One region of the Photobacterium damselae subsp. damselae genome, then DNA from elsewhere that is predicted to be linked to it. Evidence: predicted binding sites of a transcription regulator. Region 1 holds the regulator's gene; the other holds the start of a gene.
The links. The regulator PurR, encoded in region 1, represses purine synthesis genes. The targets are predictions, from matches to a motif close to TNANGNAAACGTTTNCNTNA.

Region 1 (4,188 bases):
ATCTTTTCAAGACCCAAAGATCATTGGCCATCTGAATTATTGGCAAAACACATGGGTATATTGCCGCAGCACAGTACCCTATCGTTCTCATTTCTTGCTCATGAAGTTGCAGAGCTTGGTGCGATGCCTTTAGCAATATCAAATCATCAAGCGCAACAACTAGCGGCTAAGAATATGGTTAAAGTTGGTGTGGATCATCTCGCAAACAGGCTTTATCCAACGCTATCTGGCGGGGAAAAACAGCGCGTTCATTTTGCCAGAGTATTAACCCAGTTATCGCACTCTGGCGAACAATGTATTTTAATGCTTGATGAACCCACATCTGCTCTTGATCTTGCTCATCAACATCATACTTTAGAGATTGCACAAGCGCTTTCACAACAGGGTGCTGCCGTTATCATTGTTATTCATGATCTGAACTTAGCCGCTCAATACGCGGATCGTTTGATCATTTTGAACCAAGGCAAAATTCAAGCTGATGGTACGCCATGGCAAGTACTAACCCCAACCGCAGTCGAAAATGTTTACGGCTGGCCAGTTCAAGTTATCGCTCATCCAGAACATAACTACCCGGTTATTTTGGCTTAATGTCTCTGTTATGAGCAGAAATTGTGCCATTAATCGATAAAACCAATGAATATTTACGTTTAATTACATTCAAATTTATTGATGCCTATCAAGTATTTTCCGCTTCAAGCACAGAAACATTGCACTCGCGCAGACTCTAGGTAAAATGTGATCGCAAGCGATTACACAATGTAATAGAATCGTATAATATTCACTTATAGCACTTGTTATCAAAAAGCCGCTCTTTATGGTGCGGCTTTTTAGCTTTTAGCGGGTTTCACAATACAAACCCGATTACTTGCTTAATCATCTAAACTTTAGCTAATTATTAGAGATTAAAAGCAAGATTAACTGTGTGGTGATAACAAACTGAATAGCCAGAGAGACTCAACGTAGAGCTGGCTAACCAATTTGATATCGAAAGAATTGCGGTCTGACTCTAGACCCCCATTATTAGAAGAATAACTATGGCAACGATTAAAGATGTTGCACGTATGGCTGGTGTTTCAACGACGACAGTCTCTCACGTGATCAATAAAACGCGCTTTGTCGCAGAAGCAACACAAAAGAAAGTTATGGCAGCGGTTGATGAGCTTAATTACGCTCCAAGTGCTGTTGCTCGCAGTTTAAAATGCAATACAACCCGTACAATCGGTATGTTGGTAACTAAATCAACCAACCCATTCTTTGCTGAAGTTGTTCACGGTGTTGAAGAGTACTGTTATAAAGAAGGTTATACGCTTATTCTGTGTAATACAGAAGGTAACCTATCGAAACAACAAGATTACCTTCGCATGCTAGCAGAAAAGCGTGTCGATGGTCTGCTTGTTATGTGTTCCGATCTGGATGAGAAACTGCTTGAGTTGCTAGAACGCAAAAAAGATCTGCCTATGGTTATCATGGATTGGGGCCCAGAGTCACCACATACAGATAAAATCCAAGATAATGCAGAGCATGGCGGCTATATTGCAACTAAACACTTTATTGAAAATGGCCATACCAAAATTGGTTGTTTGTCTGGTCATGAAGACAAGTCAACCTGTCGCGAGCGTCTTAAAGGCTTCCGTAAAGCGATGGCAGAAAGCAATCTATCTGTAAATGAAGATTGGATTCTTGAAGGTGATTTTGAGTGTGATACGGCAGTAAAAGCGGCGCAAGACTTTATCGCGATGACTGAACGTCCAACGGCTATTTTCTGTTTTAATGACATTATGGCTATGGCGATGATCAGCACATTTGAACAAGCAGGATTACGAGTTCCTGATGATATTTCAATTATTGGCTATGACAATATCGATTTAGCGCCATATTTTTCACCGCCATTGACAACAATCCATCAGCCAAAACGTCGTTTAGGTAAAACGGCTGTTGAAATTTTAATGGATCGCGTCAAAGATAAGAATCATGAGCGTCAAACTTTTGAAATGGCGCCTGAGCTCGTTATTCGTAAGTCGGTAAAGAATCTTAATTAATTGGGAATCTATTCCAAATATGAAGCCAATATTCAATATTGGCTTTTTTTATATAAAAAGAAAGACTAAACAGGTCTAATCAGTTTAATGAATTAAAATTTATTCTGTATTCATTTTACCTTAACCAAATTACGATTTAAAAAAAGGTTAATAATAGGATATGTTCGTAACACTTTATTCTTAAAGCGCTTTTTTGGCTGATAATTAAACATTTCTTATGCATCTATATTACTCATTTTAAATTATTAACTGAATCAACATCACAAATTTTGCAACTTCATATAAAAAATATTAAGCTATCTACGTTAACCTTTATCAGTTACGAACAGGGCAAACTATCTTGAAAGAGATAGGACGCAAAGCTTCCGGCCTAAAAGTTTATATACATAAACTCATGGTAGCGGGGTTGCCGATAATCAAAATATCAATGTCATGAATCTTAGGGTTTCTGACAGAATATTTAGTTATTCTGATAATCTAAATCCCCGCTCTGATGTTAGGTGACTCATGATTATTTTCACCGAGAAGAAGCATGGACAAACCAGTATTAAAAAACACGTTAAAATTATTTGAATGTTTTGGGCGTATCAAATCACGCTCTATGTTTGGAGGTTTTGGTATATTCGCGGGTGATACTATGTTTGCTCTGGTAGTAAACAATACGCTACATCTACGGGCCAATTGCCATAATGAAGGGGAATTTAAAGCACTGGGACTAAAACCCTATATATATTACAAAAAAGGATTTCCAGTTGTCACAAAACATTATGCCATTCCTGACTATTGGTGGGATGATACTCAATGCTTAATCAAGCAAGGTGAACTCTCTCTCCAAGCGGCAGAAAAGGATAAGGAATCCAAATCAAAAGCAACACCTAATCGAATTAAAGATCTACCTAATCTACGCTTAACCAATGAACGCATGTTAAAAAAAGCAGGAATTGAAACCGTTGAGCAATTATTTGCTGTTGGTGCTCTTGATGCATTTAAAGCACTACAGTCATCTCAAGGAGACTCTTTAAATCTTGAACTATTGTGGGCACTTGAAGGAGCTATCAGTGGTCAGCATTGGTCAGTAATTACTGAACAGCGTCGCCATGAGCTACTTTCGTCATTAAATTAAAAACAATACTCACAATACGTTGGCTAAATTAACACTTAAGTAGAGAGGCTATTATCAGCCTCTTTTTTTATCAAACAAGTTACATAACAACTGATTAATATATTAATAATCTTATATATCTAGGTTAAAACCACCCATTAAATATAAAACACAGTTTTTAAAAAATAATCATATACAGACATACAAAAAATAAATACAACTAAAGTTTATTGAACAAAGTCACAAAGTTTACACCCACCTTACATCAAAACTACCCTTCACTCATTTTTCCGATAATATAGTTATAGTTTGAGGCTTATATAGGAATACGGGCACTCAAATAATTAAATACTTAGAGATGCTAATGTTGTATGAGGCGATTATGAGTTGTTCCAACCCATTTCCAGGACAAACTACAAATATTTTTAAAGACAAGTTTTGTAAATGGCCAAGACTACTTCAAATTAGTATCGTTCTCTCTTTTCTACCTATTTTTGCCGTTCTCATTGCAGTAAAGCAAAATATAGCCTCATTACAATCACTCTCTGATACCATTGTCGTGATGGGTTTTTTAAATATCTTTCTTCTTGTTTGGGGTTTGATCCTATTTTTTAAGGCTCGCAAACATTGGTATCGTAATTACCACATAGGGAAAAGCCTATTGGTTGCGGTTCTTCCGGTTTTTTTGAGTGGTTATATCCTCATCAACGATCTTCCTGATAATCGTACCGTGCAGCAAGAAACCTCTAAAGTTGTAGAATTTTCCATCAACTAATCGATTTTTAAAGATTTTTTGCTTTTGCTGAAATAAAAACGCGCTACCCTCGGTCTTTGTTGCTAATTCAGTACACTTTGACAGTAAGGGTTGTCCGTGCGCATTCAAGCTAAGAAAAAATATTCCATCTTTATCCGCCCATTACTTTGGTTACAAGAACGACACTATGGTAGCGTTTTAAATCCAGCCAAGTTATGGGGACGTAAGCCAACACTATTTTGGCTTGTTGCAGGATTTTTTGGATACTTAGACCGCTCGAAATCCCCACTATC
Region 2 (4,188 bases), 650 kb from region 1:
TCGGCAGGTTTATCACCTAACTGTTTGTAAACTTGAGCTAGTGCCGTTGCACCTAAGCGGTTTTGACCACAACCTAGGTCGATTAAAATAAGTGATGAATCACCGTGATCAGTGCGAAGTTGAGGTGTCACGGTATGACGCACATCTTCAACACGAGCAAAAGCGGTAATAATCAAAGACAGCGGTGATGTAACCGTTTTATCTTGAGCATCGTCTTGCCATTGCGTCTTCATCGACATGGAATCTTTACCCACTGGAATGGTTAGACCCAATGCAGGACACAACTCTTCACCCACAGCTTTAACTGCTTCATAAAGGCCAGCATCTTCACCTGGGTGACCCGCTGGAGACATCCAGTTAGCCGACAATTTAATGTGCTTAATATCACCAATATCGGTTGCGGCGATGTTAGTTAGAGCCTCACCAACAGCTAAACGAGCAGAAGCGGCAAAATCTAGCAATGCTACTGGGGTACGCTCACCCATCGACATCGCTTCACCATGATAAGTATCATAACTTGCCGCAGTTACTGCGCAGTTTGCCACTGGGATCTGCCAAGGCCCAACCATCTGATCGCGTGCAACTAGACCCGTTACGGAGCGATCGCCAATCGTAATTAAGAAGGTTTTTTCCGCAACGGCTGGCAGACGTAATACGCGGTCGATAGCATCATTAAGTTCAATTCCATGACGCTCAAGAGCTGGGCTTTCTACTTTTTTAGAAACCACATCACGCTGCATCTTTGGTGGTTTACCTAGTAGGATATCCATTGGCATATCGATTGGCATATTGTCAAAATGGCTATCTTCAAGGCTTAAATGACGCTCTTCTGTAGCTTCACCAACGACAGCAAAAGGAGCTCGTTCACGATGACAAATCGCTTCAAAAACAGGCATCTGCTCTGGAGCTACTGCTAACACATAACGCTCTTGTGATTCGTTACACCAAATTTCTAATGGGCTCATTCCTGGCTCATCATTAGGTACACTACGAAGATCGAACTTACCGCCACGTTCACCATCATCAACTAATTCAGGTAAAGCATTAGAAATACCGCCTGCACCTACATCATGAATAAAGGCAATAGGGTTTTGCTCACCTAACTGCCAACAGCGATCAATCACTTCTTGGCAACGACGCTCCATTTCTGGGTTTTCACGTTGAACTGAAGCAAAATCCAGATCTTCTGCTGACTGGCCAGATGCCATTGATGAAGCAGCGCCACCGCCTAAACCGATATTCATCGCCGGCCCACCAAGTACAATTAACTTAGCGCCAACAGGGATCTCTTTTTTCTGAACATGTTGATCGCGGATATTACCAAGGCCACCAGCAATCATAATCGGTTTATGGTAACCGCGAACTTCCTCACCCGCATGAGAGGTTACTTTTTCTTCATACGTACGGAAGTAACCCAATAAGTTTGGACGACCAAATTCATTGTTAAACGCCGCACCACCTAATGGGCCTTCTAGCATAATATCTAGAGCACTAACGATTCGACTTGGTTTACCAAAATCACTCTCCCAAGGCTGTTCAAATCCTGGAATTCGTAGGTTAGATACAGTAAATCCAACCAAACCTGCTTTTGGCTTACCACCAATACCAGTCGCGCCTTCATCTCGAATTTCACCACCAGACCCTGTAGAAGCACCAGGCCATGGCGAAATAGCTGTTGGGTGGTTATGGGTTTCAACCTTCATCAAGATATGTGCGTCTTCTTGGTGGTATTGATACTGACGGGTCTCAGGATCTGGGAAAAAGCGTCCGACTTTTGAACCAGTCATCACTGCGGCATTATCTTTATAAGCAGACAGTACGTGCTCAGGCGTGGTTTCAAAGGTATTTTTGATCATTTTAAACAGCGACTTTGGCTGTTCGACGCCATCAATGATCCAATCTGCATTAAAGATTTTGTGACGACAATGCTCTGAGTTCGCCTGAGCAAACATCATCAATTCGATATCATTTGGGTTACGGCCAAGTTTGGTAAAGCTTTCCACTAAGTAATCAATTTCATCATCAGCCAGCGCCAAGCCAAGGGAAACGTTTGCTTTTTCAAGTGCAAGACGACCGCCTGATAAAATATCAATGGCCTCCACAGGAGCTGGTTGTGCTTGAGTAAATAAGATAGCGGCCTGATTAAGCTCCGTGAATACCACTTCCATCATGCGGTCATGAAGCAGTGAATTCAGTGCTTTTTGCTGTTCATCTGTTAGAACTGTCGTACTTTCAACATAATACACAGTACCACGTTCTAAACGCTTAATCTGAGCTAAACCACAGTTATGGGCAATATCGGTCGCTTTTGAAGACCACGGAGAGATAGTGCCAGGACGAGGCGTGACTAATAGGAGTGATCCTGTTGGCTGATGTTCTGCAATCGTAGGCCCATAAGTGAGCAATTGTGCTAACTTTTGCGATTCATCTTCAGTTAAAGGAGCCGTTAAATCGGCAAAATGAACAAACTCGGCATAAATACCGGTCACAGGTAAAGATAACTCACGACAACGCTCTAATAACTTAGCGGCGCGAAACTCAGACAGTGCGGGTGAACCACGCAAAATTTCCATGTGCGTACGTCTCTCGATAACAGTTAAGTGAAGGTGATATTGACCTAATCCTACCGCTTATTGCTTAGAGTTACGTCAATGCCACCTCAATTGTCATCACTTAACTCCCCCTAACCGATGAGGAGCTGCGCATAGTATAAGGGAAATTTTTTTGTGACGTAACTCTTGACGCAACCGTTTGCGTGATTTTTTTTCGATCTATGATAAAAAACTGTATTGAGCGCTAAAATCCCATGTTTTTTATCGCTTCTAGGCGGTTCTTCTGCTGCAATTTTATTGAATTAAAGGCAAATAACAGTGAAATTAATTAGAGAACGACATTCTTTAACTTTCCGCCAACCGTTAGCTTTGATATAAAGAGCCCTGAATTTTAACCGAGAGCACAGATTGTTGAGTACCTATACGTTACCCAAAAAAATCAGGCAGTACTTTGTTAGCCTTATTACACTTTTTCTGATCAGCGGCTGTCAGTGGCAAAGTGAGCCACACAATGCTTTAGATCGCATCAGAGAAACGGGCGTACTGCGTGTGGGTACCTTGAACAATCAGCTGTCGTATTATATTGGTAATGAAGGGCCTACCGGTCTGGATTACGAACTGGCTCAACTGTTTGCTAAAAAGCTGGGTGTAAAGCTAGAAATGCAGCCTATGTTTTCTCTCTCTAGCCTTTTCCCAGCATTAGATCGGGGTAATGTTGATATTCTCGCCGCAGGCCTAACGATTACACCCAATCGCCTACAAGATTTTCGAGCCACCCCAGCCTATTACTATGCCAGCCAACTGGTGGTGTATAAAAAAGGAACATGGCGTCCAAGAACGCCTTCAGATCTGGCCAAAAATAAAGGGACATTAACCGTAGTGAAAGGCTCTAGCCACGAATTACAGTTAAAGCAATTACAGCAAAAATACCCAGACCTAAAATGGCAAGCAGTCTCAGAAACCGATGACGATGAACTTATGCGTGATGTCGCCAGTGGAAAGCTCGACTTTACTGTCGCAGACTCAGTTGATGTGGCGCTGATCCAACGTATTCATCCAGATATCGCTATTGCCATGGAATTAACCGATGAAGAGCCGATCAGTTGGTTTGTAAAAAACAGCAGCAATGACAACTTATATGCGCTCATTATTGAGTTTTTTGGTGAAATAAAACAAAACGGTGAATTAGCGCAGTTAGAAGAGAAGTATTTCGGTCACGTTGATCAATTTGATTACGTAGATACCCGCGCATTTTTACGTGCCGTTGAAGGAAAATTACCGAAATGGAAACCGCTATTTAAGCAATATGCTGGGGAATTTGACTGGCGTTTAATTGCCGCGCTCTCTTATCAAGAATCGCACTGGAACCCAGAAGCTACATCACCAACGGGTGTCCGTGGCATGATGATGCTCACAACTCCAACAGCCAAAGCAGTAGATGTGGCGAATCGATTAGATCCGAAACAGAGTATTCGAGGGGGTACTGAGTATCTTCGCCGCATGATAGCTCGCGTACCCGATAGTATTGAATCCCATGAAAAGGTCTGGTTTGCTCTTGCCTCTTATAATATTGGGTTTGGTCACTTAATGGATGCACGCCGTTTAACCAAGGCGCAAGGCGGTAATCCAGACACAT

Region 2: the regulator PurR is predicted to act here: its motif matches at 2,740-2,759, upstream of purL (phosphoribosylformylglycinamidine synthase).

Annotation. Positions count from the first base shown of each region.
Region 1 covers NZ_CP146970.1:1,493,633-1,497,820, reverse strand. The annotation lists gene WAX86_RS06820 (heme ABC transporter ATP-binding protein) at 1-588, shown strand, start outside; gene purR (HTH-type transcriptional repressor PurR) at 1,035-2,039, shown strand; cyclic di-GMP riboswitch class I at 2,359-2,453, shown strand; gene WAX86_RS06810 (TfoX/Sxy family DNA transformation protein) at 2,572-3,162, shown strand; gene WAX86_RS06805 (hypothetical protein) at 3,524-3,916, shown strand; gene WAX86_RS06800 (carboxymuconolactone decarboxylase family protein) at 4,013-4,188, shown strand, end outside.
Region 2 covers NZ_CP146970.1:845,716-849,903, reverse strand. The annotation lists gene purL (phosphoribosylformylglycinamidine synthase) at 1-2,573, opposite strand, end outside; gene mltF (membrane-bound lytic murein transglycosylase MltF) at 2,961-4,188, shown strand, end outside.